DNA from 4 places in the Terrabacter lapilli genome. Region 1 is predicted to be linked to each of the others. Evidence: riboswitches for the same ligand, from Rfam matches in the RefSeq annotation. Region 1 holds a riboswitch; each other region holds the start of a gene.
What was found. A riboswitch is a leader RNA that binds a small molecule or an ion and turns the genes downstream of it on or off. The one in region 1 is predicted to bind S-adenosylmethionine.

Region 1 (7,480 bases):
CTTGTCAGCCAAGGCAGGCGGCGATTCTGCCGATGGCCTCGCGGATGATCTCGGGGGACGTGGCGTAGTTGAGACGCGCGTGGCCCTGCCCGCCCGAGCCGAAGGTGGGACCGGATGAGAGTGCCACGCGCGCGCGCCGCACGAGCTCCGCAGCGGGGTCGCCACCCAGAGCCAGGCCGCGGAGGTCGAGCCACGCCAGGTAGGTCGACTGCGGCTGGACGAGCCGCGCGCCGGGCAGCTGCTCGGAGACGAGGCGGGTGAGCAGCTGACGGTTGGCGTCCAGCTCGTCGACGAGCCGGTGCACCCAGGCCCTGCCGTCGCGGAAGGCGGCTGTCTGCGCGATGACCCCCAGGTGGCTGGCGCCGAAGGTCACGAAGGGATGCAACCGGCGCAGGTCGCCGACCGACTCGGCACCCGGCACCATGATCGCGGCCTTGAGCCCGGCGAGGTTCCACGCCTTGGAGGCGGAGGTGACGGTGACGCCGCGCTCCGTGCCGGGCAGCGAGAGGTAGGGCGTGAACGTGCTGCCCGGCAGCACGAGCGGCCCGTGGATCTCGTCCGAGACGACCCGCACGCCGTGGGCGTCGGCGACTCGCGCCAGAGCGGTCAGCTCGTCGGGGGAGTGGACGGTCCCGGTGGGGTTGTGCGGGTTGCACAGCACGTACGCCGCTCGGCGCCCGCCCGTCGTCACGTCGGCGAAGACCGTGGCCAGCCGCTCGATGTCCAGGCGCGCGCCGGAACCGAGCGGCGCCTCGACAACCTGCCGGCCGCAGGCGGCGATGACGTCGTAGAAGGCGTTGTAGACCGGCGGGCTCACGACGACCGGGCCGCCCTCGTCGGTGAAGAGCCGCAGCAGGTGCGTCACCCCCGTCAGCACGTCGGCAACCCGCGTCGTGGTGCCCGGATCGAAGCACCAGCCCCACTCGGCGTCGGCGAACGAGGCGACCTCGGCGGCATACGCCTCCGTCAGGGCGTAGCCCGTGTCGCCACGTGCGACGGCCGAAGTGACGGCTTCCACGACCGCAGGGCAGGGGGAGCTGTCCATCTCGGCGATCCACATCGGGATGACGTCGGCAGGATGGACCCCCCACTTGACCGATGTGCGGCTGCCGCGCAGCTCGGTCAAGGGCGCCCCGAGGATGGGGGTCAGGGTCTCGCTCTCGGCCATGGCCCGACCCTACGAGACGGGACCGACGGTCACCGGCGGGGTGGGGCCCGTGGCTGCAGTGGGTACGGTCGGTCCGTCAGGTCGGCTCGAGGAGAAGGTGGAACCGGTGGGTGTCTTCGGTTGGGGCAGGAACGAGGCGGTCGAGGCCTCGGACGCGACGGCTGCGCAGGTGCGCAGGACGCGAAACGCGGGAGCCCTCGAACGAGCCGCCCAGCACCGTGACGGCGGGCTCTCCGGCGCCGCGACGCGGCTCGTCGAGCGGCTGCTGGACGTGGGCATCGACGGCAAGGGGCCGTTCGACTCCGCGCACGAGGTGGCCGCCAGCGCGCTCAAGCGCGCCCGCGGTGACGTGGAGCAGGCGGTGAAGGTCATCGTCCGCGACCACCGCCAGCTCGGCGCGGTCGGCGGCTTCGCGACGGGGCTGGGCGGGTTCTTCACCATGGTGGTCGCGCTGCCGGCGAACGTCCTCGAGTTCCACCTGCTGGCCACCCGCATGACCGCCGCCACGGCGAAGGTGCGCGGCTACGACATCGACCAGCCCGAGATCCGGTCCGCGATCCTGCTGACGCTCACCGGCGCCGACAGCGACGACCTGCTCAAGAAGGCAGGCCTGCGTGTCCCCGGCGGCAGGCTGTCGGCGCTGGCCACCGACCGGCTGCCGGCCCCGGCGCTCATGGTGCTCAACAAGGCCGTCGGTTTCCGGCTCCTCGGTCGCATCGGCCAGGGCACGCTGGCCAGGCTCGGCCGGGCCGTGCCCATTGTCGGCGGCCTCGTCGGCGCGGGCATCGACGTCTACATGCTGAACCGGATCGGCCGGCAGGCCGCCCGCGAGTTCCCGTCCGTCAAGACCTTCGGCAGCTGAGTCCGCCGAGCTCATGGCCGCCGTCCACGCCGTGTGAGGAGTATCCACATCATCACTGTTTCGCAAACGAACCCGCCGTCGGGAATCGTGCCCCGGCCCGGCTCGTTGGGCCGGTCATGAAGACTGCGTCCCGCCTCAAGATGGCCGCCAGCGTGGCCTCGGTCGTTCGCGCCTCCGTCCGCCCCGGGGCGCCCAGCCTGCCCGAGCGCGTGCAGGCGGTCCCCCGGCTCGTGCGCTCGACCTTGCAGGGAACGTATGCCGGCACGACCCTCAAGCGGCTCGGGCTCGTCGCCGGGGCGGTGGCCTACGTCGCCTCACCCGTCGACCTGCTCCCCGAGGCGGTCCTTCCCGTGCTCGGTGCCGCGGACGACGCGGTCGTCATCTCTTGGGCGATCAAGGCCTTCTTCGAGGAAACCGACCGCTTCCTGTCCTGGGAGGCAGGGCACGGGTCCTCCGGTGCCCGCTCGCGCCGGGACCAGGGCTCCGGGGGCCGGTTCACCGGGTCGTCCGAGGCGTCGCGCACGACGGTTCCCGGCACGGCCGAGCCGGGCTCCACCGGGAATGGCGGCACCCATCATCCGTCCACGGGTTCGCCCCGCGACCTGCAGTCCGTGGTGGCGACCTCAGGCGCCCGGGGCGCGGGCGCGCCGAACCCCGACCGCGACGTCACGGGCGCCGCCGCCGGTGCCGACCGCGGCGCTCGAGCACGGCTGCCGGAGGGCGTGCGGCAGGCAGCGGCAGACTTCGTCCTCGAGTCCGTGCGCAAGCGGCTGGAGCGCTGAGGCGTAACCGGGCCCGTTGGCCCAGGCAGGTCCCGACGGGCAGGTCGTCCACACCCCGATCAGGGTGAGGGGTGCCCGTCCACAGGGTGGCCGAGGGGCCTGTCGCCACTCCGGCAGCGAGGCGAGGCTCTCGGCATGCCGAAGATCTCACTGTCCGGGCCGGCCGAGCTGCTGACCGTCATTCCCTTCCACCTCGGGTTCCAGCCGACGCGCAGCGTCGTGGTGGTCTGCTTCCACGGCAGGCGACTGGGCCTGCTGGCCCGGCTCGACGTCGTCGACGCCGACGTGGCTGCCGAGGCGGCAGCCCAGACGGTGCCGACTCTGCTGCAGGGTGACCCCTCGTCGGTCGCCCTCGTCGGGTTCGAGGAGGAGCCCGATGAGGCGCTGCCGCTGCTCGAGGCACTGGCGGACGCGGTCGAGTGGGACCGCGTCCTGGTCCGCGAGCGTCTTGTCGTCCGTGATGGCCGGTGGCGCTCGATCGGTTGCGACTGCTGTCCCGACGAGGGGTGGCGGCTGCCGGAGCAGGCCGACGTCCCGGCGGTCGCCGACTACGTCGCTCTGGGGCATGCCGTGCTGCCCGCTCGGCAGGATCTCGCCCGGCTCGTCGCGCCACTCGCGCCCACCGACCCGCTCCACCGCGGCATCCACGCAGGCATCGAGGAGTGGCAGCGGAGGTATGCCGCGGCCGGGGGATCGGTCTCGGACCTGCCGGAAGGGCCGGGGCCGCGACGCGCCTCGCGCACCCGGACCGGCACCTCGGACCGCGGCCTGGCCGTCCTCGAGGGTGGAGATCACAGCGCCCGGCAGCAGCTGGTCAACGAGTCCCTCGTCGCCTGGGCCGCGGTCCTGCACGGCGAGATCGACGAGTCCGAGCTGGCCGACTGGGTGCCGTCCCTGGTCGGACCGCTTCGCGACCTGCACGTCCGTGACGCGATCGTGGGGTGGTTGTGTCCGGGGTGCGTGCCGCTGGATGGCTTTCCGGACCAGCTCCAGGTGCTCCTTGACGAGCTCCTCGGACCGGAGCTGCGTCTGCCACCGGCCGCCGGTGACGAACGGTCGGGGCCGGACACGGGGCCGGACACGGGGCCGGAGGAGGGCCCGTGGAGCGACGGCCACGGGTCGGGCGAGCCCCTCGACGTCAGACCGGGACTCGACCTCGACGACGCGCGCCTTGCTGCGGGCCAGCTGGACGGGTGGGACGAGGCGGCCGTGCCCCGGCTGGTGCTCGCCCGGCTCGAGCAGGTCTGCCGCCTGACCCCGCCGGCGCACGCAGCACCCCTGCTGTCGGTGGTGGCCTCGCTCGCCTGGTGGGTGGGCGACGGAGCCAGGTCGGGCGTCGCTGTCGACCGTGCGCTGGAGCTCGAGCCCGAGCACCGGCTCAGCCGGCTCGTGCGGCAGTCGCTCGACTACGGCATCCGCCCGAGCCGGTGCGCGTGAGGGCGTCCATGTCGTGGACGGCTGCGTGAGGCCACGAGGCGCCCTCGCGTATGGTTTGTCGAGGTCATGAGTACCAGTGACAAGCCCCGGCTCGCTGGTCGGCAACCCTCCTTCGCGGTGGGGTGCCCCGGGTGAGGACCTGGCCGCGCCCGTCCCGGGTGCGTGCAAGCGCGAGCACGAGGAGTGGTACCCGATGACCGTCACGCACCGGAAGCAGGGCACGCGGCGACCCGGACACGTCGGCGCGGCCGGAGGTGTCCAGCACACTGGGGTCGCCCCGTTCCCGTCGGGGCGCGCCACGCCGGCGCCGGCCCCGGGGCACGGGCGTCCCGGTGACGGCCGCGTCGACCAGCGCGGCGACGGCGTGTGGCGCGACGGCGACCCGGTCGGCCGGCGCCGGTTCGCCGACGTGGGCGACATCGAGCTCGAGCGCGGGGGCGTGCTGCCCGGGGTGCGCATCGCCTACGAGACGTGGGGAACGCTCAACGAGGCCCGGGACAACGTCATCCTCGTCGAGCACGCCCTGACCGGCGACAGCCATGTAGTGGGGGAGGCCGGCGATGGTCACGCGTCGCCGGGCTGGTGGAACTCGCTCATCGGTCCCGGGCGCCCGGTCGACCCCGGGCAGTGGTTCGTCGTCGCTGCCAACGTCCTCGGCGGCTGCCAGGGCAGCACCGGTCCGGCGAGCACCGCGCCCGACGGCCGGCCGTGGGGCAGCCGGTTCCCGTACGTCACGGTGCGTGACCAGGTCAAGGCCGAGCATCGAGTGCTCGCCGACCTCGGCATTGACCGCCTCGCAGCGGTCGTCGGCGGGTCGATGGGCGGCATGAGGGCACTGGAATGGGCTGTGAGCCGACCCGACGCGGTGGAGCGCTGCATCGTGCTCGCCTCCACCGCCTACGCCACCGCCGACCAGATCGCCTGGTGCCAGTCCCAGCTCCTCGCGATCCGCCACGACCCCGACTTCTCCGGGGGTGACTACTACGCGAGCGGACGTCGGCCCGACGCCGGTCTGGGCCTCGCCCGCCGCATCGCGCACATCACCTACCGCACCGAGGCCGAGCTCGGGCAGCGCTTCGGCCGCGAGCCACAGCTCGGCGAGGACCCGCTGCAGGCCGGTGAGCGGGGGCGCTTCGCCGTCGAGTCCTACCTCGACCACCACGCCGGCAAGCTGGCGCGCCGCTTCGACGCCAACTCCTACATCGTCCTCACCGAGGCGATGAACTCCCACGACGTCGGGCGTGACCGCGGTGGGCTCCGGGCGGCGCTGGCCCGGGTCACGGCCGACTGCACCGTGGTCTCGGTCGACACCGACCGGCTCTACCCACCACGGCTGTCCGACGAGCTGCACGCGGCCCTACCCGCGTCCGAGCGCGAGCACATCGTGTCCGACTTCGGCCACGACGGGTTCCTCATCGAGGAGGACCAGGTGGGCCGGATCGTCCGCGAGGCACTGGGCCGCCCGCGGGGCTGACCGGACTGTCACCGTCCCGCACCGGTGACCGGTGCCCGCAGACGCTCGCGCGACGCGCTGCGCAGGGGGATTTCGGGTACGGTGCGACCACTGGTTGTTTCCGTCCCAAGGAGGTCCGGGAAAGTGGCCATCGTTGTCGGTTATGTCGCCACCAAGGAAGGGCGCGCGGCGCTCAAGAGAGCTGCCGAGGAGTGCGTCCTGCGTGGTGCGAAGCTCGTCGTGATCAGCTCCCACCGAGGTGGGAAGGACTTCGACAGGGCGGAGGCCAGCCAGTTCGAGACCGAGCTCAGCCGCGTCCAGGCCCTGCTCGACGAGAAGGGGCTCGAGCACGAGGTGCGCCAGCTGGTCCGTGGCAACGACCCGGCCGAGGACCTGATCTCCGTCGCTGAGGAGGAGAAGGCCGACTTCATCGTCATCGGCCTGCGCCGCCGCAGCCCCGTCGGCAAGCTCATCCTCGGCTCCAACGCCCAGCGCATCCTGCTCGACGCGAGCTGTCCCGTCCTCGCCGTCAAGGGCGAGTGACGAAGCACCTCGCCTGACTCGGAGGTCGGCGCAGCGAGGGGTCCCAGCGCCCCGCCGTATTTCCCCTGCGTTCGCCCTGATGCCTCACGCCGTTTTATAATGTCCGAGTACCGGATCGCACAAGGCACACCGAGAGCTCGAACAGGGACCGACTCCGACAGGCCACGCTTCTCCGGGCACCAACTCCCATCCTCGTTCGTTGTGATGGTGCATGCCCGGAAGCGGCGCGCCCACCAGACGAGTCTCGCGACGAAAGGCGACTGCATCCGTGCCCAAGGCAACAACCGCTGGAGCTCCCAAGACCCTGCCGAAGGTGTTCCAGCACGAGGCGATCATGCAGCTCCTGGTCAAGGGCAGCACCAACGGGACGATCACCGGGACTGAGATCGCGCAGGCCCAGGTCGACGCTGGACTCGACCTGAAGCAGATGAAGCCGGTCCTCACCACGCTCGAGGCCCACGACATCGAGATCGTCGTCGACGCACCGCACTCGAGCACCAAGAAGACCCGAACCGGGACCAAGGGAGGCACTGTGGCCACCGCACGGAGCAGCACGGCCGCGGCGACGAAGTCCGCCACGCGGACCACCACCGCCACCACCAAGACCACTGCGAAGAAGACGACCGCCAAGGCGGCCTCCGCCGACGACGAGCAGGGCGGGTCCGCCAAGCCGACCGCCGCCCGCACCGTCAAGAAGGCGGCGACCAACGCCGGTGTCGTCAAGGCCGCCGCGAAGCCCGCGGCGAAGAAGGCCGCCACCAAGAAGACCACCACCAAGAAGGCCACTGCCGGTTCCGGCGCCGGGGGCGCCGACGCCGTCGTCGGTGACGACGTGGACGAGGACGCCGACGTCGAGCCCGACGACGCCCCGGTCGCCGAGCTCGAGGACGTCGAGGTCGTCGCCGAGGTGGTGGAGGACGCGGACGAGACCGACGACGCGGACGAGAACGCGCCGGCCGCCGCAGCCAAGACGGAGGAGGCCGAGGAGTCGGGCTTCGTCATCCGCGACGACGACGAGGACGACGCCCCGGCGCAGCAGGTCGTGACCGCCGGCGCCACCGCCGACCCGGTCAAGGACTACCTCAAGCAGATCGGCAAGGTCGCCCTCCTCAACGCCGAGCAGGAGGTCGAGCTCGCCAAGCGCATCGAGGCGGGCCTCTTCGCCGAGGAGAAGCTCAACTCCGGCGAGAAGATCGACATGAAGCTCAAGCGCGAGCTCTGGTGGATCGCCCAGG
Region 2 (7,480 bases), on a different contig from region 1:
GGGTGCGGGTCGACGACGTGCACCTCGACTCGTTCCCCGGGCGGGACGAGCAAGGCGGCGTTGGCGCTGACGCGTTCCAGCAGGCCCAAGGCTCGTGGGCCGGCACCGACGACGACGATCCGCCGCAGGCTCACGCCGCGCCCCAGTCCCGGTAGCAGGGGACCTGCGCCGTGGGCTCGGCGGAGTCGAGGGGCGTCCCGGACACTGCATCGGCGGGGTGGCTTGGCGTCCGGCTTCCGGAGGGCAGGGCGACGCGCCGGGTGCCGGGGGGCAGCTCCTTGTCGAAGGCGTGCGGGCCGATCGACTCCGGGTCGGCGTGCAGGTCGAAGGCCGGCAGGTAGCCGGCGGCGAGGTAGAGCGCGCGGGCTTCGGGCTGGCGGGGCCCGGTGGTGAGGTGGATCCGCCTGTACCCCAGGGAGGCTGCGGCAAGCTCGAGCTCGTGCAAAACCCGCTTGGCCAGGCCCTGCCGGCGGAACTGGGCATGGGTCCAGACCCGCTTGACCTCGGCCGTCTCGTGGTCGTAGCGGCGGATCGCGCCACCGGCGATGGTCTGGCCCGCGCGGGAGATCACCAGGAACGCGCCGTCCGGTGCCTCGAAGTCGCTGATCGGGACCTCGGTCAGCTGCGTGTTCGGTGTCGACAGACCGTAGCGGGTCCCGTACTCGACGACGAGGTCCTCCAGCAGGGGCGCGGCGGCGTCGTCGCGGGGTGAGACGCGCAGGACCACGTCGTCGTCGGTCTCCGTGACGAGCTGGCTGCGCTGCCGTGCCAGGTGGGTCAGGAACGACTCGGTGACCAGGTGCAGGTTGCGGGCGGCAGACTCGGCGAGGAGGACGCCCGAGTCCTGCGGATAGACGGTGACCTCGGAGGCGAGCACGAACCAGCCCTGGGTGACGTGCTCCGCACCGAGGGACACCAGGACGGGTCGCAGGGCGTAGTCGAGGGCCAGCACGTGCGCCGGGCTTCCTCCCGTCGCCACGGGCAGGACGGTCTTACCCCGCAGCGCGTACTGCGGCAGCAGGTCGAGCAGGGCCTTGAGGACGCCGGTGTAGGCGGCCTTGTAGACGGGAGTCGTGACGACGACGCCGTCGGCGGCGGCGATGGCGGCGACGACGCCTGCGAGCTGTGGGTCCGAAGCGTCGGCTCGCAGGAGCGCGCCGGCGGGCAGGTCCCGCACGACGATGCGGGTGACGTCGTGGCCGCGGGCGCGCAGCCGCCGCTCCACGTGGCCCAGGACCGCCTCGGTGCGTGAGGGTGCGGACGGGCTACCGGACAGGGTGACGATCGATGCCATGGCTGGTCCTCACTTCGTTGCGGCGGGCTTGGGCAGCCCGGCGGGGTTGACCTCGGATGCCGGGACGGCTTCGGCCGTCAGGCCCCAGCGCTGGAGGACCTTGGCGTAGCTCCCGTCGGCGATGGCGGCGTTGATGGCGTCGGAGATGGGCTTGACGAGACCGTTGCCCTTCTTCGTCAGCACGCCGACCTTCCCGGGGATGGGGTAGCTGGACGAGACAGTGCCGACGATCTGGGTCTTGCCGGCCGTGACGACGTGGTAGGTGGCGGTGGGGTTGGGCCCGAGGTAGAGGTCGATGCGTCCGGAGTCGAGGGCGAGGTAGTACTCGGTGGCGCCCTGGTAGTAGACGAGCTGGGCCGGGGCGCGGCCGGCCTTCTGGTTCTCGGCGTTCCAGCGCAGCAGGATCGCCTCCTGCAGGGTGCCCGAGCCGACGGCGACCTTCTTGCCGGAGATGTCGGCGGGTCCCCGGACGGTCAGACCGGAGCCCTTCTTGGCTTCGAAGGCGTGCAGGCCCAGGCGGTAGGCGGCGAAGTCGTACTTCTCCTTGCGCTCCTCGGAGACGCCGACGTTGGAGATGGCGACCTGGTACTTGCCGGAGTCGACGCCGATGAAGAGGTTCTCCCAGCTCGTGGTCTCGACCTCGGGCTTGAGCCCGAGAACGTCGGCCACGAGGTGGGCGATGTCGACCTCTACGCCGATCGGGGTGCGGTTGTCGTCGGCGGTGAAGGCCAGTGGCGGGATGCCTCCCCCGGCGCCGCCGCTGCCGATGACGAGTCGGCCGCTGGCGCGGACGTCGGCCGGCAGCTCGGCAGCGATGTCGGGCCGGAGGGCGGCGGCGGGGCGTTTCTGGTTCGCGGACGTGTCGAAGGCGACGGGCAGGACCTTGGACCCGCCGAGGTCCTTGGGATCGACCTTCTGGGCTCCTGGGGCAACGGGGTCGGCGCAGGCCGCCAGCGAGGCGGCGGTGGTCAGCAGCGCGGCGGCGAGGACGAGGAATCGCCGGGCCGGCGGGTGGATCGGGGTGGTTCGCATGGGCTTCCGTCTCCTGGTTCGGTGAGGGCTGTGGGTGGTCGACCGGCTCAGCTGGTCTTGGGCAGCCCGGGAGGGTTGACCTCGGACTTGGCCACCGCCTCGCTCGAGAGGTTCCAGCGGGCCAGGACCTTGGCGTAGCTGCCGTCGGCGATGGCCGAGTTGATGGCGGCGGCGTACGGCGCGGCCAGGCCCGAGCCCTTCTTCGTCAGGACGGCGATGAGCCCCTGCAGGGACTCGCCCGCGCCGGAGAAGTGCCCGATCGCCTCGGTCTGGCCGGCCGTGGCGACGTGGTAGGCGACGCTCGGGTTGGGGCCGAAGTAGGCGTCGATGCGGTGGGAGGCCAGGGCGAGGTAGTAGTCGGTCTGCGACTGGAAGTACTTGATGTTCGCCGGGGCCAGGCCGGCGGCGACGTTGGCCTTGTTCCAGTCGAGCAGGATCTTCTCTTGGTTGGTGCCGGAGCCGACGGCGATGGTCTTGCCGGCGATGTCCTTGCCGCTGGTGACTCTCCAGGTTCCGCCCTTGGGTGCCTCGAACGCGAGGTCGTCCTTGCGGTAGGTGGCGAAGTCGTACTTCTGCTTGCGTTCCTCGGTGACGGTGACGTTGGTCAGGGCGACGTCGTAGCGGCCGGAGTCGATGCCGAGGAAGACGTTCTCCCAGCTCGTGGCCGGGGTCTCGACCTTGAGTCCGAGCTTGTCGGCGAAGAGGTGGGCGAGGTCGACCTCGACGCCGATGACGGTCTTGTCGTCGTCTGCGGTGAAGACGAGCGGCGGGGTGCCGCCGCCGGCGCCGGCGTTGGCGGCGGTGATGGTGCCGCGCGCACGGATCGCTGCGGGCAGCAGGGCGGCTGCTTTCTCGTCCTTGGCGGCGGTGATGCGCTGCTGGTTCGGCGAGGTGTTGATGCCGGCCGCGGCGGCGCCGGGCCGGGCGGACGGAGCCGAGCCGGCCGAGCTGGCTTCGGCGGGGCCGGAGCAGGCGCTCACGGTCAGCGCTGCGAGGGCGGCCAAGCCGGTGAGCGTGAGTCGCAGGGTCGAGGTCCGGCTGGTGCGGGAGGTGGTGAGGGTGGTCGTGACCGGGTCGGCGTGCACCGGACGGGAGGCGTGGTTGGGCATGGTGGAGCTCCTCTCGGCACCCGAGGGGTGCGAGTCGTGGTGAAGGGGTGGGTCAGTGCCGCGGGTGCGGCGTGGTCAGAGGACGCGTTCGAGGAAGGCGCGGGTCCGTTCGTGGCGTGGGTTGTCGAGGACCTGTGCCGGTGGCCCTTGCTCGATGAGGCGGCCGCCGTCGAGGAAGACCACGGTGTCGGCCACCTCTCGGGCGAAGCCGATCTCGTGCGTCACCACGACCAGGGTCGCGCCGTCGCGGGCCAGCTCCTTGATGACGTCGAGGACCTCGCCGACGAGCTCGGGGTCCAGCGCCGAGGTCGGCTCGTCGAAGAGGATGACGTCGGGCTGCAGGGCCAGTGCTCGGGCGATGGCGACCCGCTGCTGCTGGCCGCCGGAGAGCTGGCGCGGGTAGGCGGCGGCCTTGTCGGCCAGACCGACCCGGGCCAGCAGCTGCCGCGCCTCGGCCTCCACCTCGGTACGGCGGCGGCGTTGGGCGGAGACGGGAGCCTCCACGACGTTCTCCAGGACCGTCAGGTGCGGGAAGAGGTTGAACTGCTGGAAGACGAACCCGATGCGGCTGCGCTGGCGCAGGACCTCCCGTTCGGACAGCTCGTGCAGCCGGTCGCCGGACTGGCGGTAGCCGATGAGGGTGTCCTTGATGCGGACCTGGCCGCGGTCGACCTTCTCCAGGTGGTTGATCGTGCGCAGCAGCGTCGACTTGCCCGAACCGGAGGGGCCGAGCACGACGGTGACGGTCCCCTCCTCGAGCCGCAGGTCGATGTCGTGCAGGACCACCTGTCCGGAGAAGGACTTCGTGACGCCGCGCAGGTCGATGACGGGAGCGGCTGTGCTCGTGGTGCTCACCGGGTCACCTCCGCCGTCTCGGGGTGGCGCGTCCGGCCATGCCCGCTGTGGGCGCCGGCGGGCCTTACGGTGTACGCGGTCAGGCGCGAGCGCAGCCGTTGGAGCGGGGTCGGTGGCAGCGTGCGGGAGCTGCCCTTGGCGAAGTGCCGCTCGACGTAGAACTGGCCCACCGACAGCAGCGTCGTCAGCACGATGTACCAGACGGTGGCCACCAGCAGCAGTGGCACGACCCGGGAGTTGCGTCCGTAGATGACCTGCACCTGGTAGAAGAGCTCCGGGATCGCGAGCACCGACACGATCGAGGTGCCCTTGAAGAGGCTGATCACCTCGTTGGCGGCGTTCGGCAGGATCGAGCGCATCGCCTGGGGCAGGACCACCTTGGTGAACTGGCGCAGACGCGGGATGCCCAGGGCTGCGGCTGCCTCGCGCTGTCCTTCGTCGACCGCGAGGATGCCGCCGCGGATGATCTCGGCGGCGTAGGCCGCCTGGTGCAGTGCCAGACCGAGGACGGCGGCGCCGAGGGCCCCGAACAGGTCGTTGGTGGAGACGCTGCCGAACGAGGGGCCGAAGGGCAGCCCGAAGGAGATGGTCTGGTAGAGGTAGGCGATGTTGAACCAGAAGAGCAGCTGCACGATGAGCGGGATCGAGCGGAAGGCCCAGATGTAGGTCCACGCGACCGAGCGCAGGAAGCCATTGTGGGACAGGCGCATTGCCGCGAGGACGACGCCGAGGGCAAAACCGGTCACGGTCCCGAGCACGGTGAGCTGGATGGTGGTGCCGAGAGCGCGCACGATCGTCTCGCTGGCGAAGTACGCGGCGAAAGTGGACCACTCCCAGCCGGGGTTGGTGGCCAGCCCGTTGACGAACATCGCGACGAGGACGAGCACGCCCGCCACACCTACCCAGGTCCACGGCGTGCGCCGAGGGACCACGGTGAGGACGGGCGACGTGTCGGGCACGGCGGTGAGGACGGCCGTCGCGGGCGGTGGAGCAGGAGCGGATGGGGAAGGTGCCGCCTGAGCGGTTCTCGGGACGGAGGTGGTGGACACTGAGGGTCTCCTGGGGACACGGGCACGCCCGTCGGGGACGGGTGGCGTGGATAGAGGTCTGCGTCGTTGCCGCCCGGCGCACGGGGTCGCCGGGCGGCCAGGTCGCGTACCGCCGGGGCTACGTCAGTCGACGTCGGCGAGGCGGTGCGTCACCGACGACAGAGCGCGCTGGAGACGCGGAGCAGGTCGACGTGCCGACGGGCCACCAGGGTGGTCGTCCGTGCGGTCATCTCTGCTCCTCGGGTCTCCGGGACCCGATCAACGAGTCCGCGCTTGCCGGCGCCATCAGCGACCGGCCAGGTCTTCACCCGGAGCACCCCGCCGCGGAGGAGGGTTGCTGTCCAGCAAGCCGGGGCTGTGCACTGGAACTCGTGACCTGCGGTGAGCGTACGCACACCGGTACGAAGCGGGCAACCGCATGGATGCGGAGCGCAAGACCGTTCACACACATCGACAGAGAGACTCGGTAGACACCAAACATGTTGCGGCACAATGTGATCCGGTCGGGCAAACTCACTGAGACCGCGCCCAATACCCCACTAAAACAGTAGGAAAAGATCCTGCCGCGTTTCGCATGTCGAGATGGTCCCGGGATCGAGACGACAGCTGGTCCCCAACTTGTGACGCTCGGGCGAACGCCTCAACCGTGGACGTGGTCCTGCGGCACTACGAGTCAGTCCTGTGGGGGCAGCAGCGCAGCCGCCGTGCCGGCAAGGCAAGGGCCTCGAATCGCCACGGCGCAGAAGTCCGTCGCGATTGCATACCCCCCTCCCCCGCATCGCCGCAGGTCACGGGCGGGAGGCCCGTAGGAGACGCCCCGTCCCGGGCCCGATTTCCCCACATATTCCCCGCGGAGCCATTCGGCTCTCACGTTTCCGCAGGTCAGAGGCTTGCAGAATAGCCTTCGGAATCCGTGGCGCCACGTACCCTCCCGGGGTACATGCAAGAGGCCCCGACCCGCGTTTGCGCTGGTCAGGGCCTCTCGGCGCACTGGGTGGCAGGTGAAGGATTCGAACCTTCGTAGCTTTCGCGACGGATTTACAGTCCGCTTCCATTGGCCGCTCGGACAACCTGCCTTGGTGCGTCTGGAAGGATAGCAAGAGATCGGGCGGGGTCAGTAATCGGGACCACGGCGACGTGTCCGGCATGTCCGCGTGCCCACGGCCACCCGTCCGACAGCCCAGCCACACGCATCTGGAAGGACCCACCGATGGCCGACTCCTCCTTCGACATCGTCAGCAAGTTCGACAAGCAGGAGATCGCGAACGCGGTCAACAGCGCGAGCAAGGAGATCGCGACGCGCTACGACTTCAAGAACGTCGGCGCCTCGGTCGACCTCGCCGGTGACGTCATCAAGATGAAGGCGAACACCGAGGAGCGTTGTCTCGCAGTCCTCGACGTCGTGCAGACCCACCTCGTCAAGCGCAAGGTCAGCCTCAAGCACCTCGACGTGCCGGAGGCCGGACCCCGCCTCTCCGGCAAGGAGTACCACCTCGACGTGCCGCTCAAGGAGGGCATCTCGCAGGAGAACGCGAAGAAGATCAACAAGCTCATCCGCGACGAGGGCCCCAAGGGCGTCAAGAGCCAGATCCAGGGCGACGAGCTGCGCGTGTCGAGCAAGTCCCGTGACGACCTGCAGGCCGTCCAGCGGATGCTGCGCGAGGCCGACCTCGACGTCGCGCTGAGCTTCACCAACCAGCGCTGAGCCCGCGGGCGCGCCTGCCCGACAGGCCCGCCCACCACGACAGCGTACGTATGCCGTCCACCCCGGTGGGCGGCATACGTACGTCTCAGAGGGGGCGGGCGAGGTCGCGCAGGTCGGGGAAGACCTCGACCGCGAGCGGCCACCAGAACAGGTGCCCGCAGAGCTGCGCGTACTCGTCCGGTGTCACCCACCGGGTCTCGTGGATGCCGTCGTCGCCGTCGTTGATCGGCGGTCGGGCGTCGTCGAGCCGGCTGCGGAAGACCTGGAGGTAGGGCCTCTCGCGCGTGAAGAGGTTGTCGTCGGTGCGAGGGGTGAACCGCTCGTAGCCACAGGACAGCACGTCCGAGTGCCGAAGCGTGAGCCCGGTCTCCTCGAACGTCTCGCGCACGGCGTTCTCGACGGGCGTCTCGTCGTCCTCACGCCACCCTCCGGGCGA
Region 3 (7,480 bases), 300 kb from region 1:
GCCGAGCCGCCCGTGCCAGCGCACCTCCAGCCCCGCGGCCTGAGCCACCTGCCGGGCTGCAGGCAGGTCGGGGCCGTCACCCACGACGTGCACCTCTCGCGCGACACCCGTGCGCTCGCGCACCACGCGGGCCACCTCGAGGAAGTCCTGCCACCCCTTCTCGGCCACCACGCGCCCGACGAAGACCAGCGGCCGCGGTCCTGCCGTGGTGCGAGCCCCCGGTTCCGCCCCCAGCCACCGGTCGACGTCGATGCCGTTGGGGATCAGGAGCGGGTCGACCCCGGCGAGCTCCCGGACGAAGCCGGCCGCCTGGGCGGAGACGGCGACCACCCGGTCCGCGTTGCGCAGCACCCACCGGCCCATGGTGGCGTCGACGCCGCGGCTGCCGAGCTCGAGCAGCGGCGACCCCGTGACGACCGACCCGGCCCCGTGCTCGGTGTGCAGCACGGGCACGCCCAGGCGACGTCCGAGCCGGACACCGAGCGCGCTCATCGGGAAGAACCGGGTGTGCGTGGACACGGCTGTGACCGGGCCCGCGGGCAGACCGCCGCGCTTCACCTGCCTGACGAACGCCGCCCACTGCAGCGGCCCGGGCAGCCCGATGACGTCCTTGAGGTCGACCCGGCGTCGCAGCGGCACGGCGGTGACACCGTCGAGCGCGTACGGCTCCGTGCGGTCGCCGAGGTAGGCGACCGTCACTGCCACCCCGCGTCGTACGAGCCTGGGCAGCAGCTCGGCCAGGTGGGCCTGCACCCCGCCGTGGGTCTCGGCGAAGTTCGTCGCGACGACGAGGAGGTGGGGCGGAGCAGCCATGGGAGGACCCTATCCGCGCTCCGGGTGGGGCCGGACGCGCCCGTGCGACGCACGCGGTGCGCTCGCTCCTCCCCTATTGTGGTGTCCCGATGAACGACGACACGTGGCTGGTCATACCGCTCTACAACGAGGCAGCGGTCATCGGGGAGGTCGTGCGGCACACGCGCGAGACCTTCTCGAAGATCGTCTGCGTCGACGACGGATCGAGCGACGACTCCGCACGTCAGGCGGAGGCAGCCGGGGCCGTCGTCGTGCGCCACCCGGTCAACCTGGGCCAGGGGGCGGCGCTGCAGACCGGCTTCACCTACTCCCTGACCGACCCGACGATGCGCTACGTCGTCACCTTCGACGCCGACGGTCAGCACCAGATCGACGACGTCCTGGTCATGCTCGAGCGCATCCGCCGCGGCGACGTCAAGGTCGTCTTCGGGTCGCGCTTCCTCGACGAGCGGACCCGGCCCAGCGCCCTCAAGAAGCTCGTGCTGCGGGCGGCCGTCGGCTACACGAACGTCACGACCCACACGAAGCTGACCGACGCGCACAACGGGCTGCGCGTCCTCGAGCGCCCGGTCGTCGAGCGGCTCGACATCACCCAGAACCGGATGGCCCACGCCTCCGAGATCGTCGCCCAGATCGGCTCGATGGAGTTCGACGGCAGGCAGGTCACCTACACCGAGGAGCCGGTCCACATCCTCTACACCGACTACTCGATGTCCAAGGGCCAGTCCCTCTGGAACTCCATCAACATCCTGGCGGAGCTGATCTGGCGATGAGGCAGCTCGTGGTCCAGGTCGTCCTCATCGTCGGCACGCTGGCGGTGTCGTGGCGGCTGCTGCTCGGCTACGGGCAGCGGGCGCAGGCCCTGCGTCGCCTCGGCCTGCTGATCTTCGCCGCCTTCGCGGTGTGGTCCATCCTCGACCCCGGGGTGTGGACACGGCTCGCCAAGCTCGTCGGGATCGGCCGCGGCGCCGACCTGATCCTCTACGGCCTCGTCGTCGCCTTCTTCAGCTTCGTCGTGACCACCTTCAAGCGGTTCCGCGACATGGAGATCCGCTACACCCGTCTCGCCCGCCGCATCGCGATCGACGAGGTGCCGTCGGCCACGCAGCACCCTGCGGTCGTCGGGGGCCAGCTGCGCAAGGCCACCGGTGCCATCGAGCCCGGTGAGCCCGGTGAGCCCGCACCTGAGACCTCCGGCGAGCTGCCCGACCGTCCCGAGCCGGCGCTCAGCCCCTCCCTCCCCACGCACGAGGTGGGGCTGCCCACAGCCGCCTCACACTCGTCGACGGTGACGCCAGAGAGCGCACGAGCCGATGACGCCCCCTGAGCGCCCCGCACGCGCCGACGACGACGCGTACGTCGTTGACACGCGCAACCGGCCGTCCGGGCAGCGAGGGGGCCGCCCCAAGCCCGACGCCGATGACGCGTACGTCGTCGACACGCGCCACCGTCCACCGGCCCGGCGGGGAGGCGTCCCGGCGGCCGATCCGGATGCAGAGCCCGCCCGTCGGCCACGGCGCCGCCGCGGCCGGCTCGTCGCTCTCCTGGTGGGCCTGCTGGTCCTCGCCTGGCTCGCGTTCATGGTGTGGGTGCCCTACAACGCGTGGAACGACATCGCCCGCGTGGACGCCACGCCCAGCGGCGACCGACCGACCGGTGGCAAGGGAACCAACTTCCTGCTCGTGGGCTCCGACTCGCGCCAGGGCCTGACCGAGGCGCAGAAGAAGGAGTTCGGCGCCACGAACGCCGCGGGCGCGCGCACTGACTCGATCATCCTCGTGCACGTCTCGGACAGCGGCAACAAGCCGCTGGTCATCTCGCTGCCGCGCGACTCGTACGTCCCCATCCCCGGCTACCGCAAGAACAAGATCAACGCCGCGTACGCCCTGGGTGGGCCCAAGCTGCTCACCGCGACGGTCGAGAACGCGACGGGCCTGACCATCGACGGCTACCTCGAGATCGGCTTCGGCGGCTTCGCCTCCGTCGTCGACTCCCTGGACGGCGTCGACATCTGTGTGCCGTTCAACATGAAGGACCCCGAGGCGGGCATCAACCTGAAGAAGGGGTGCCAGACCCTCGACGGTCACAACGCCCTCGGATTCGTGCGGACCCGTCACACCGACCCGCGCGGCGACCTCGGGCGCGCCGACCGCCAGCGCCAGTTCCTCGCCGCCGTCATGAAGAAGGCCGTGTCGCCCGGCACCGTGCTCGTGCCATGGCGGTACAAGGGCTTCGCCGACTCGATGAGCCGCGGGCTCATCCTGGGCAGGGACACGACGATGGGCGAGGCGCTCGCGATCTTCCAGGCCATGCGGTCGGTGTCCAACGGCGACGGCATCTCGGCGACCGTGCCGATCGCCGACCCCAACTACACGACGTATGCCGGGTCGTCGGTCAAGTGGGACTCGGCGAAGGCGAGCGAGCTGTTCCGCATGATCAAGGACGACGAGTCCCTGACGTCGGTCCCCAAGGGCGCCGGCAACTGATGCCGCCGGCGCCAGTGACCGGGGACGAGCTCGCCGCCCGGGCGGCCGACACGGTGGCCGTCGTCGTGACCCAGAACCGGGTCGAGCTGCTCGAGCGCTCGCTCGCGGTGCTGGCTGCACAGCGACCGCCGCTCGGCCACGTCGTGGTCGTCGACAACGGCGCCGACGAGCGCGTGCGCGCGCTCGTCGAGGCGCTCCCCGTGCCGGCGACGTGGCTGCCGTCGCGCCGCAACCTCGGAGGGGCGGGCGGCTTCGCCTACGGGATGCTGCACGCCCTCGCCCTGGGCTCCGCCTTCGTGTGGCTCGCCGACGACGACGGGCGCCCGGGTTCCGACACCACCCTGGCCACGCTGCTGCGGCACGTGGGCGAGGGCCGCCTCGCGATGGCGTCCCCGGCGGTCGTCCACGAGGACCTCCAGCAGCTGGCGTTCCCGACGCGCCGCTCGCTCCGGCGCGTCACCACGGTGGGCGAGCTGGCAGCCGAGGGCGCGGCCGGCGTGCTCGAGGGCTTCGCGGCGCTCTTCAACGGCGCGCTCTTCACGGCCGAGTGCATCGAGGCCGTCGGGGTCCCCGACCTGCGCCTCTTCCTGCGCGGTGACGAGATCGAGATGCACCGCCGGCTGCAGCGCTCCGGGCTGCGCTTCGGCACGGTCACGGACGCGACGTACGTCCACCCGAGCGGGGCGGCGGAGTTCCACGGGCCGCTGGGGGTGGTGCTGCCGCCCGACGGCGCCAAGCGCTTCTACACCTTCCGCAACCGCGGCTACCTCACCAACCAGCCGGGCAAGCGCCTCAAGCGGCCCCTGGAGTATGCCGTCTACACCGCCTTCCTGCTCGGCGCCCAGCGGTCGCCGGAGCAGTGGGCGCAGTGGCGCCGCCTCATGCGCGAGGGCCGCAAGGAGCGGTTCGAGCGCTACGACGCGCGGTCGGAGTGAGCCCGCCGGCGTGACGCCGCTCGATCGCGCAGGAGCACGGCCCCGAGCTGCACGGGCTCGATGAACACACGGCGCGCGTTCCTGCTCGGGCTCGCCACCAGGCGGTAGAGCCACTCCAGGCCGGCACGCCCCACCCAGCGTGGCGTGTGCACCTGCTCGCCGGAGACGTAGTCGATGCAACCGCCCACGTTCGCGATGACGCCGTGGGTCATCCGCTGCTGGTGCTCCTCGATCCACCGCTCCTGGGCGCCCATGCCCATCCCCACCAGGACCAGGTCGGCCTCGGGCAGCACCGCCTCGATCGTCGTGGCCGGCCCGGCGTCCTGCTGCGAGAGTCCGTAGCCGTCGAAGGCGACCCACCGGATGTTGGGGGCGCGCTCGGCGACGACGGCGGCTGCCCGTGCGCTCGACTCGGGAGAGGCACCGACGGCGAGCACGGTCAGCTCGGGGTCGCGTTCGAGCAGACGGAAGAGCCAGTCGCTGCTACCGACGCGGTACGACGCATCGAGCGTCGGATCAGCCGTGCGCAGCGCCCGCCAGACCGGCCAGCCGTCGGCCAGCACGACCTCGGCCCCGTCCGTGTAGCGGCGGAAGTCCGGGTCCGTCAGGTAGAGGTGCACGCCATGGAGGTTGAGGTTGCCGAGCCGCACCACCGGTGTCGGCCGGGCGAGGACCAGGTCGACGACGGCCGGCTCGGCCATCGGCGTCGCGCTGGTGCGCAGGTAGGGCACCTCGACGCGGGCGGGGATGCCGAGGCGCCCGCGCGCCGCGTGGTCGGCTCCGGACACGTCAGCCCTTGAGGAGCTGGCGGGCCATCACGAGCCGCTGCACCTGGTTGGTGCCCTCGTAGATCTGGGTGATCTTGGCGTCGCGCATCATCCGCTCGAGCGGGAAGTCGCTCGTGTAGCCGGCGCCCCCCAGCAGCTGGACGGCGTCGGTCGTGACCTTCATCGCGACGTCCGAGGCGTAGCACTTGGCGGCCGCGCCGAAGAACGACAGGTCCTTGTCGCCGCGCTCGGACTTCGCTGCCGCGACGTAGACCATCTGGCGCGCGGCCTCGAGCTCCATCGCCATGTCGGCCAGCATGAACTGGATGCCCTGGAAGTCGGCGATGCGCTTGCCGAACTGCTTGCGCTCCTTGACGTAGGCCAGCGCCTGGTCGAGCGCGCCCTGGGCGATGCCGACCGCCTGCGCCCCGATGGTGACGCGGGTGTGGTCGAGGGTGCGCAGCGCGATCTTCAGGCCGTCGCCGACCTGGCCCACGACGCGGTCGGCGGGGAGGCGGACGTCGTCGAAGTGCAGCTCGCGGGTGGGGCTGCCCTTGATGCCGAGCTTGCGCTCCTTCTCGCCGAACGTGAAGCCCTCGTCGGACTTCTCGACGACGAAGGCGGTGACGTTGCCGCCGCGCGGGCCGTCGGGGTCCGTCACGGCGAGCACCGTGTAGTACTCGGAGACGCCGGCGTTGGTGATCCACGACTTCTGCCCGGACAGGACCCACCCGTCGCCGTCCTGGCGCGCCCGGCACCGCATCGACGCGGTGTCGGAGCCGGCCTCGCGCTCGGAGAGGCCGTAGGAGAAGGTCGTCTCACCCTTGGCGAGCGGCGGCAGGTAGCGGGACTTGACCTGCTCGCTGCCGTCGAGGATGAGCGGGAGCGAGCCGAGCTTGTTGACGGCCGGGATGAGCGAGGCCGACGCGTCGACGCGGGCGACCTCCTCGATGACGATGCAGGTGGCGAGCGCGTCGGCCCCCACGCCGTCGTACTCCTCCGGCACGTGGGGGGCGAAGAAGTCCGAGGCGACGAGGGCGTCGTGCGCCTCCTGCGGGTAGCGCGCCTCGGCGTCGACGGCAGCGGCGTACGGGGCGATCTTGTCCTCGGCGACCGCGCGGACGGCCTCTCGGAGGGCCTCGTGGTCCTCGCTGGTCCGGAACAGGTCGAAGTCGGCGTTCGTGCTCACGGACGGTGATCCTACTCGCCGGTTCGGACGACCCGGGCCGCCTCGTGAGCGACGCCACGGGCGACGCAGCGTCAACTGCGGGGCCGAGCCGTATGCCGTGTCGGCGTCCACGATGAGGACACCCGCTCACTCTCGGTCGCGACGCATACGTACACTCCCCGGTAGGTCATGAGCGCCAGCGACAAGCCCCGGCTCGCTGGCCGGCAACCCTCCAACCGCGGTGGGGTGCCCCGGGTGAGGACCTGGCCCGTCGACGCCACCCGGCGCGCGGGCAAGCGCGGAGAGACCTCCCGAGAGTCGCTCTCCCGCACCGACCCGTCGGTGCGCCGGCTGCTGAACCCGCAGCCCCGGTCACCGACACGACCGAGGAAGAGCACCGAGCGATGACCGAGCCCAACTGGTCCTTCGAGACCAAGCAGATCCACGCCGGACAGTCCGCCGACGGCACCACCGGAGCGCGCGCACTGCCGATCTACCAGACGACGAGCTACGTCTTCAACGACACCGACCACGCCGCAAACCTGTTCGGGCTCAAGGAGTTCGGCAACATCTACACGCGGATCATGAACCCGACGACCGATGTCGTCGAGCAGCGCATCGCCGCGCTGGAGGGCGGGGTCGGGGCGCTGCTCGTGGCCTCCGGGCAGTCCGCCACGACGCTGGCGCTGCTCAACCTCGCCGAGGCCGGCGACCACATCGTGGCCTCCCCCAGCCTCTACGGCGGCACCGTCAACCTGCTGAAGTTCACCTTCCCCAAGCTCGGCATCGACGTCAGCTTCGTCGAGGACCCGACCTCGATCGAGTCCTGGCGGGCGGCCGTGCGGCCCAACACCAAGGCCTTCTTCGGCGAGACCATCGCCAACCCGAAGGCCGAGGTGCTCGACATCGAGGCCGTCGCCGCGCTCGCCCACGAGCACGGCGTGCCGCTCGTCGTCGACAACACCATCGCCACGCCCTACGTCATCCGGCCGATCGAGTGGGGCGCCGACGTCGTCGTGCACTCCGCGACGAAGTACCTCGGCGGCCACGGCACCTCGATCGCCGGGGTCATCGTCGACGCGGGGCGCTTCGACTACGCCCAGGACCCGGAGCGGTTCCCGAACTACAACACGCCCGAGGAGAGCTACCACGGCCTCGTCTTCGCGCGGGACCTCGGCGTCGGCAGCCCCCTCGGGGCCAACCTCGCCTACATCCTCAAGGCGCGCGTGCAGCTGCTGCGCGACCTCGGCCCGTCCGCCGCGCCGTTCAACGCCTTCCTCATCGCCCAGGGCCTCGAGACGCTGTCGCTCC
Region 4 (7,480 bases), on a different contig from region 1:
TCATACAGCGCGAGGCTGACCCGCTGTCGCGTTGCGTGGGCGCTCGACCACACCTCTTCGACGTCGGCCAAAGCATCCCCACGGGCCAGGCGGCGCTCGAACAGCGCGTCACGTGCCGCCGCCTCAATCGCGAATCGAAGCATCCCTGGAAGAGTGTGACGCAGTGATTCCTCTGGGAGGCCCTCGTCGCGCGTCAGTGCGAATGCGTCCCTCAGGTACCGCTGCGCCGGATCGATGCTTGTCGAAATCGTGACGGTAGAGTGTGTGCCCCGGGAGACTTCAAGCACCCTCGCGCCGACTCGGGCGCGACGAGCGGCGGCCGGGAGTCGGTCATCGTGAGACAGCACAATCACCTGCCGGGACTTCGCGAGCTCCGCGAGCAGCTGCACCAGCCCCTCGACCTTGGCTGGGTCCATTGCCTGCACCGGGTCATCCAAGACGACAAAGCGGAAAGGCGACTCAGGTAGGGATGCTCGGGGAAGGAAGAGGGCAAGGGCGAGGGCGTGTAGCTCACCTTGACTCATCACCGCGAGCGCTCCGGCGTGCTGCCCATCAACAGTGGACTCGATGCTGACCCGCCGACGGGTCGCCGTTCCCTCCAGGGTGAGCGCGCCAAGATCGACGTTACTCTCCTGCCGAAGAAGCGCCCAGGCTGAGCGGGCGGCATCGCTGATTGGAATTAGGCGTTCATTTTTCAGGCGGGTGTCGTTAGCCTTGAGCCATTTCACCGCCGAAGCGAGATCATCGACTGTCGCCTTCCTCGCCATCCAATCCCCATAGGTGTCACAGAACGCGACGACTCGGGTCGCGATAGGTGCCCACACGTCATGTCGAGACTGCAACTGTTCGGCCGACGCGGCACGCAGGCCAGCAACGGCCGCGTCGAGGTCCTGCCAGTACAGCTCGAGGTGCTCCGCGAGCTCAAGATCCCCGCTTGGCGCTGCCGCCCAGGCGTCCCATGCATGCCTCGCATCAGTCACGATCGTGGACAGCTCAGAAACGGGCTCTCGGTCCAAACACGCCGGTCGCGGCATGAGTAAGCGTCGGGCGGCCATCCGAGCTCGCTCGAGGTCGTCGCGGGCCAACTGGAGCTCAGCGAGGTGACGGGATCGCCGCTGAATGTCGTCCCGCGCCGCCTCCGCCCACGCGTGATCCAAATGCGTCCCGGCGCAAACGGGGCAAGTCATATCTCCAAATTGCTCGTGCACCCGCAGGGCTTGCCGGCGGACATCAAGTCGTGCTGCATCACGTGCTAGTTCCGCCTCTCCCGCCCGTGCCATGCCGGCTACGGCGCGCTTCAGAGCGCCGGCGGCATTCTGGACCTCCGCTTCAGCCGGGGCGCGCAGCCCTTCGAGAGTTCTGAGCTGGCGCAGCGGGCCGTCCTCGGAGACGAGAAGGCCAGTGGCGAGACCTCGAAGGGCCGCGACGTCAGGCTGAGTCTTCTTCAGCAAGGTAGCAACGCTGACAGCTCGCTCGTCGTCCACGGCGGATGCGTCGGTATACAGGGACTTGCGCGTTGCCGCCAGCGCATCGCCCGGCGCCTTCAGCGCCTTATGCTGCACCTCCAGCCGCCGTATAGCGTCGCTGATCTGCTCGACTCCCAAAGCGCGCGAGAGAGCGTCATATAAAGCGCTGGGTGCCGCCTCCAACATCCCGCCCAGTTCGTCATACGACATCATCGGCCGGAAGGTCTCCAAGGCTGCTGACCAACCCAGAACAGCCGTTCCTGGCACACGCTTGCTCCCCGGGCGCTGCACCCACGCCAAGGGCTCATTGACGTCAGTTACGCCCTCCGGCCACGAGCAGCCAATAGCGCTTTCACCTCGGCCCTCTTCGACCACCTGCACCACGATCCGAGAATCACCGGAGTGGTGCAGGTTCCGCCAATGTTCCTTCCACTGAAGCGACTTGTTTTTCCACCGGTATGTCGAACCTGTCAGCGCGACCTCCAGTGCCTCCGCCAAGCTCGACTTCCCCGACCCATTCCGACCGGCAATGATCGTCAGTCCCGGTTGCGGCGATAACCGTACGGTGGAGGTGCTCCCGACGCCACGGAAACCTTCCACTTCGACTGACTTGAGGAACACTCCGGCGGGCACTGGGCCGTCCGGACTCTCTCTGGACTCGTCTTGCGAGAGCTGGGGTCGTTCGGTGGAAGTGCCGGCGAGCTGGTCAGCCAACGCGGCGTCCCCTTCCAACGCTGCCAAAATGATCAAGCCGACCTCTTCAGTCAACGTGGCGTCAGCATCGATCCGATCAGCCACCCACTGGACCAAGTTATGCGTCATGATTTGAACCTATACGTCGGCGGCCGCACGAAGACGTCACACTAAGATCTAGGTGGGTCCTCGCAGCAGTGGGCTCAGTGCCTCCCATCGCAGAAGCGTCGATGGAGCCGAAGGTCCACAGGAGAATGATGAGTCAATTCCCAGGCGTTCTGGAGGCCACACTCGAGGCGCTTGTCCAGGCCTTCGAGAGGGCCCTGCCTGAGCTAGCGCACCCGCCTACGAATGACCCGAGCGCGTTCGAGCGCATCACCCAGGCGGCGCGGATGAGCAATGTACGGACTCAACAGCGCCCTCACGTGCCGCCTTGGGAAACCGAAGCCGCCGTCGAGGAAAAGCTGCGCGAACTAATCGGCGTCCTTCCCCTTGTCCCCGCGCATGCTCCCGCGCAGATCCGCACGATCGGCGGCAACACGTACGAGCTGCTGCTCAGCGACATGACGCCCGCACAAAGGGAATGTGTCAGGGACTCCGTGACCCAGAGCATCATCGCTGGGCAACCCCCGTTGCCAGATGCACCCTCACTTGCTTTCCTCCTTCGAATGCTCACTCTGGGCGACGAAGCCTTCCCACATGGCTTAGTGCCTCCAGCTCCGCTTTGGCCCGACGCCATCGCGACGCTCGACGGGGGTATGGCCGCGGCAGATGAGGCCTACATCGATTTGCACCATCACGGCTGGGCCACGGCAGAGAGACACTTCCTGCAGCTGCGCCCTGCCAGTCTCGCCGACGCTCGTCGCCTGCGCGACGCTCGCATCGCCTTCGCCGATTGCGCCGTTGGAGCCACCGAGGCCGCCACGGTCCGCGAGGGATGGAGGACCTACCTCCTCTATCAGGTTGGCCCCGGCATCGCTGCAGAGGAGCTTGGCCACTCCGGCTCTTGGAGCGACGGCAGCGACTTCGCCTACGCGAACGACATCCTCAAAAGGTCCATCTCAGCCGACGACTGGACCTTAGCCCATCGCATCAATGAAGAGATGCTCGCATGGGAAGGTGAGGTCGACCCTGACCAGCGCTCCTCCTTCGAATACCGATCGCGACGAGTGTCGAAGAAGTTCGGCACAGCAGAACGCAGCGCGAAGGTGACGCGCCCGAAGGATGCGCGCCCGATTCGCAACGCTGCCCCCATCGCCCCCAAGCGCCCCACCTCGGCTGAATCCGTAGTCCACGAGGCGCCTAGCGGGACCGACGACCGCACCCGCCAATTCATGCACGCCCTCGCCGCCAACAACCCCCACAGGTGCGTCGAACTCCTCAGCGAGATGGCTAATGGAGGGACTATCGGTCACCTTTGGCTGCTGTACGAGCTGGACAACCCATGGGCCAACGGCCAAATCCTCAAACACCCGGCACTCGACGATGAGCTGCAGACCTGGATTCTTCGGCGCGCCCGCCACGGAAAGAACGCGCGACCCGCATTGAGCAGGTACGTCCACCTCTTCGTCCGCCAACGAATCGAATTCGCCGCCCAGGTCCTCGAGCACGCCGAGGACGAGGCATCGATCCTCCTTGCCCTGGCCGAACACGGCCCGGACCTAGGGCCGGGCATCGCTGTCGCTTTGGCGAAACGCACACTATCCATGCCTGCCAAGCTCGCAACCTCGATCACCACCGCCATCACCAAACACATGGCCGACCGCCTACCGCAAGAAGTTCTTGATGTGGTAGTAGCGGCCCAAGAGAGCGCCAGCAGCGACCGCAAACCAAGCGCAGCGCTGTATGCGTCCCTCGACCAAGCCCAACAACGGCACCCGATCGTGATACCGGCCGCGCTCGAGGAACAGTCCGCCTCACAGTTCATCGAGCTACTCGGGCAGGTCGATGACCCCGGACGTGTCGAGGACCTCCTCCACAGGTGGCGCGGTGAACTTCCGTGGTCGGACCTCATGCGAGCCATCGACGATGGTGAGCTTGCCAGCGAAGTGGTTCGCCGGGTGGGCCGGCGAATCGGCGCACCACAGGAGATCGTGCGCCGTGCCGTACAGCTGGGGGCTATACCGATGAATGCCACGACCCAAGAGTCCCTTCGCTGGCTAGAGGCATTACTAGACATGCCCCCTTCGGGCGATGACGAGTTGCGCTCGGCGCGAGTCCTCCTCGCAAGCAAGCTCGTACTAACAGACCGCGGGGATCTAAGGAGCCGCCTGCCAGCGGCAGAATGGAAGGAGGCTGCCACGCTCAGCCTCCTCAACACCCTTGGCGATCAAGTACTGGGCCATCGCTACCGCGTGGACGACGTGGACCCGCGAATCTTCGAACTGGGAGGGCAGTGGATCCGGGAGGACGCCGTCAACGTTGATCACCTCATCGGCGTTCTGCCTCTGCCGACGGCGTGTCGTCTATGGTTCAGTGCCTACCCGAACGACGACGAGGGAACGATGTCGAACGCGCTTGGCGAGCCCGTGCCGGCAGCGCTCGAGGATTGGCTAACGGGCAGATTGGCAGACCCAACGCTCGGCTTAGAACCAGGCGACGTTGCGGACGCGTATTCGGCGATTGTGGGCTGGCAGGAGTCGCTGCGCGATCTAGTTGTTTACGCAGGCGAATTCCAGGATCGTCAGGAATTGGAGTAGGAGGCTAAGCGGCCTGAGCGCGGGCGTCGCCGCCTGCCCTCCTCTCCGCTCGGCGCGGTCGAGGCGATTTGCCTACAACAGAAGGCCGTCATCGCGAGATCTTCTCCGGTCGATGGGATGACCTGCTTGCTGCTCTCTTCAACGGCTGGGCCCGTGTTCTGCATCCCACGCCCGTGGAAGGGGTGGCACGATTTAGGCTGGGCGGCGAAAGTGCACCCGGTACACATTCGAGGCTGCCTCTCGAGCCTGGTTGTCAAAAGGCTCAGCGCTGTATTCTAGGTGGATGAGTTGAGGCTTGGGCCCAAGGTGCCATTCCCAGCTGCACGTCGCATTGCGCGCGTATGCGGTTCATCGATGCCGTCGCGCGGCGCCGGGTTCGGTAGGTCGTGAAGCTCGGATGCGAGTGCTGCAAAGGTCGCCGTCGAGGTTGCCGTCGCCTCGCGCGTGCAGCTGATTCAGCGTCGTCGCGACCTGCCGCCAAGGAGCTGCCATATCCGCGCCTATCGGCTCGGCGCTCGGCGCTCGGCGGATGCGCGGAGCGAGTCGAGCGGCGCTGTCGCAAAGACCGCGGCAATACGCCGCGAGTCGGCGGACGTGGGAGCCCAAGTAGGCGGCCGGAAGCCACGCTGATGTCCGAGGCGTCCTTTCATCATGTCTCCCGGGTCAAGAGGCGCGACCGTCACCCACCTTGGAGGGGTCGCCCGGCAACCGGTCCGCCCCGGTGCCGTCCAAGGAAGACCCGGCCGCGCCGGCATCCGTCGGCTCCGCCAGAGCGGGCCTCGGTTCAGGGGCTCCTTGGACCGAAAGGGGCTGTGGATGCACCCATCCCTGCTTCCCGAGCTTCGCCCGCAGACTCCGCTGGTCGTCCTCGTCGACGACACACGCGCCTTTCGAGACCGGCGATCCCACCTCCAAGTTCGCCGCGGCCACGATGCGGTCGAACTCCTTCGTGCCGTCGGGGACCGGCAGATCGACGAACTCTGGCTCGACTACGAGCTCCTCGGCGGGACGACGTCCGTCGCGGCGGTCGACCATCTCGTTGCTCGAGCAGAGCGCGGTAACCGTCTGGGCGTCGACGTGATCGAGGTCCATTCCGCACGAGTCCCTGAGGCGCTCCACATCACCCAGCGTCTGCAGCGCGCTGGGTATCGCGCCCGGCGGTGCTACGTGCAGGGCATCTGGACCCGATTCGACCCGGCGACCCACGACGAATGGCGTCCCGATGCCAGCGCCGGCATCGCTGAGCACCCCACTTCGAGGCGCGCGGATGCCAGCGGACCCGCCGACGTCACGGAGGGTTTCCGCGCATGATTCGCGACGCCTGTCTCTCGGTGCAACTGCGTCTGCACCTGCCGGCTGGACTCGTCGTCATCGAAAGTGGCGAGTCGGGGCAGCGGCCGGCGACGCACCCGCGCAGGCGGTCCACATCGTCACGGCATACAACCCGCACGGCCGGCCGGCCACGGAGTCGGACAACCGTCGCGCGCAGCGCGCCCTGGTCGCGCAGCCGGACGCCAGGAACGCGGCGTACCACCCGGCGGCCGGGGCCGACCCGGCGTGGCTGCACGTCGAACCGAGCGTTGCGATCGTCGGCCTGACGCGGCAGGAGGCTGTCGACCTCGGGTGGCGGTTCAAGCAGGACGCCATCTTCGAGTGGACGGCTGACGCGTTGACTGTCGTCTCCTGCACGGATGGCGCGACAGTGGCGCTCGGCTGGCGCCAGATCACGCCTGACGCGCGGGCCACCGGCGCCGACCGGGCGTGGCGGGAGCTCGGCCTGGCATCTCCGTACGTGTCGATCGCCGCCGCGAACACGGCGCTGAACCGCGCGCTCGAGGCGGTAGACGACCAGCGGGCCGCGGTGCTGAACTACGTTTTCCTCGACTTCGCCGCGGACTACTGGGCGCCGCGTGTCGAGGCGGAGCGGATGCGCGAGTCCCGACGCAAGGAGCAACCGCACGAGGCAGATCGGGCAGCCGCGGCGGCGGCGCGCCGAGCCCAGGAGCGACGTGAGAAGCTTCGCGCTCGTCAGTCGGAGGCACGCAGACGCCATGCCGCCGAGCACCGCGAGCACGTCGAAGCCGGGTGGCCCCAGGCGTGGCATCCGCAGCACGTCTACAAGTGGCTGAACCTCGGTGGTGACCTCGAGGGAGCCCGTCGCTGGCCAGACGAGGGCTTGACGCCGTCGGCCGTCCTCTCGGCAGCCGGGGCCATTGGGAATGCACTGGCTCTGCCTATTGCCGTCAGCGACCCTGCGGAGGTGGCGTGGTGGGGCGACACCTTGACCGACATCGCGGAAGGTACGTGGCCGCAGGTGCCGGCCTCCACACGCATCTCCGTCAAGCGGACGTTCCGGGACGGCAGACGGGAGCGCTGGTTCGTGCTGTCGGAAGCGGATGGTGGGGTCCGGGTCGAGCGCTGGCAAGCCTCGGCGGCGTCGCGTCCAGCTGCGCCGGATTGGACGCGCACCGTCGTCGGCGTCTTTCCGACGACCGAGGCTGCATTGGAGGCAGTTCCCGAACTGTCGACCGTCAGCCCCGACGTCGTCGGCGAGATCAACGCGGCGCGAGACAACGGCGTCGACCTGCTCGAGCACTTGCGCATACCGCGAGCCGTTGACGA

Region 2: another riboswitch for S-adenosylmethionine. It lies ahead of ABD241_RS20690 (putative leader peptide); the one in region 1 lies ahead of metX (homoserine O-acetyltransferase MetX).
Region 3: another riboswitch for S-adenosylmethionine. It lies ahead of ABD241_RS16720 (bifunctional o-acetylhomoserine/o-acetylserine sulfhydrylase); the one in region 1 lies ahead of metX (homoserine O-acetyltransferase MetX).
Region 4: another riboswitch for S-adenosylmethionine. It lies ahead of ABD241_RS10340 (cyclic-phosphate processing receiver domain-containing protein); the one in region 1 lies ahead of metX (homoserine O-acetyltransferase MetX).

The regions. Positions count from the first base shown of each region.
Region 1 is NZ_BAAAPU010000009.1:87,466-94,945, reverse strand. Features, by position in the region: gene ABD241_RS15355 (MalY/PatB family protein) at 5-1,168, opposite strand; gene ABD241_RS15350 (EcsC family protein) at 1,275-2,030, shown strand; gene ABD241_RS15345 (YkvA family protein) at 2,147-2,812, shown strand; gene ABD241_RS15340 (DUF4192 domain-containing protein) at 2,948-4,249, shown strand; SAM riboswitch class IV at 4,312-4,426, shown strand; gene metX (homoserine O-acetyltransferase MetX) at 4,443-5,723, shown strand; gene ABD241_RS15330 (universal stress protein) at 5,847-6,245, shown strand; gene ABD241_RS15325 (RNA polymerase sigma factor) at 6,580-7,480, shown strand, end outside.
Region 2 is NZ_BAAAPU010000007.1:1,182,697-1,190,176, reverse strand. Features, by position in the region: gene ABD241_RS13585 (FAD/NAD(P)-binding protein) at 1-134, opposite strand, end outside; gene ssuE (NADPH-dependent FMN reductase) at 131-1,294, opposite strand; gene ABD241_RS13575 (ABC transporter substrate-binding protein) at 1,304-2,326, opposite strand; gene ABD241_RS13570 (ABC transporter substrate-binding protein) at 2,374-3,435, opposite strand; gene ABD241_RS13565 (amino acid ABC transporter ATP-binding protein) at 3,511-4,290, opposite strand; gene ABD241_RS13560 (amino acid ABC transporter permease) at 4,287-5,249, opposite strand; gene ABD241_RS20690 (putative leader peptide) at 5,489-5,569, opposite strand; SAM riboswitch class IV at 5,604-5,716, opposite strand; tRNA gene ABD241_RS13555 (tRNA-Tyr) at 6,335-6,415, opposite strand; gene ABD241_RS13550 (YajQ family cyclic di-GMP-binding protein) at 6,550-7,044, shown strand; gene ABD241_RS13545 (DUF4031 domain-containing protein) at 7,130-7,480, opposite strand, start outside.
Region 3 is NZ_BAAAPU010000009.1:388,370-395,849, forward strand. Features, by position in the region: gene ABD241_RS16685 (glycosyltransferase family 4 protein) at 1-813, opposite strand, end outside; gene ABD241_RS16690 (glycosyltransferase family 2 protein) at 903-1,586, shown strand; gene ABD241_RS16695 (DUF2304 domain-containing protein) at 1,583-2,140, shown strand; gene ABD241_RS16700 (LCP family protein) at 2,127-3,299, shown strand; gene glfT1 (galactofuranosyltransferase GlfT1) at 3,299-4,234, shown strand; gene ABD241_RS16710 (WecB/TagA/CpsF family glycosyltransferase) at 4,213-5,022, opposite strand; gene ABD241_RS16715 (acyl-CoA dehydrogenase family protein) at 5,024-6,190, opposite strand; SAM riboswitch class IV at 6,355-6,474, shown strand; partial or broken gene ABD241_RS16720 (bifunctional o-acetylhomoserine/o-acetylserine sulfhydrylase) at 6,517-7,480, shown strand, end outside.
Region 4 is NZ_BAAAPU010000007.1:528,818-536,297, forward strand. Features, by position in the region: gene ABD241_RS10330 (AAA family ATPase) at 1-2,288, opposite strand, end outside; gene ABD241_RS10335 (hypothetical protein) at 2,390-4,858, shown strand; SAM riboswitch class IV at 5,520-5,637, shown strand; gene ABD241_RS10340 (cyclic-phosphate processing receiver domain-containing protein) at 5,675-6,169, shown strand; gene ABD241_RS10345 (DUF3293 domain-containing protein) at 6,126-7,480, shown strand, end outside.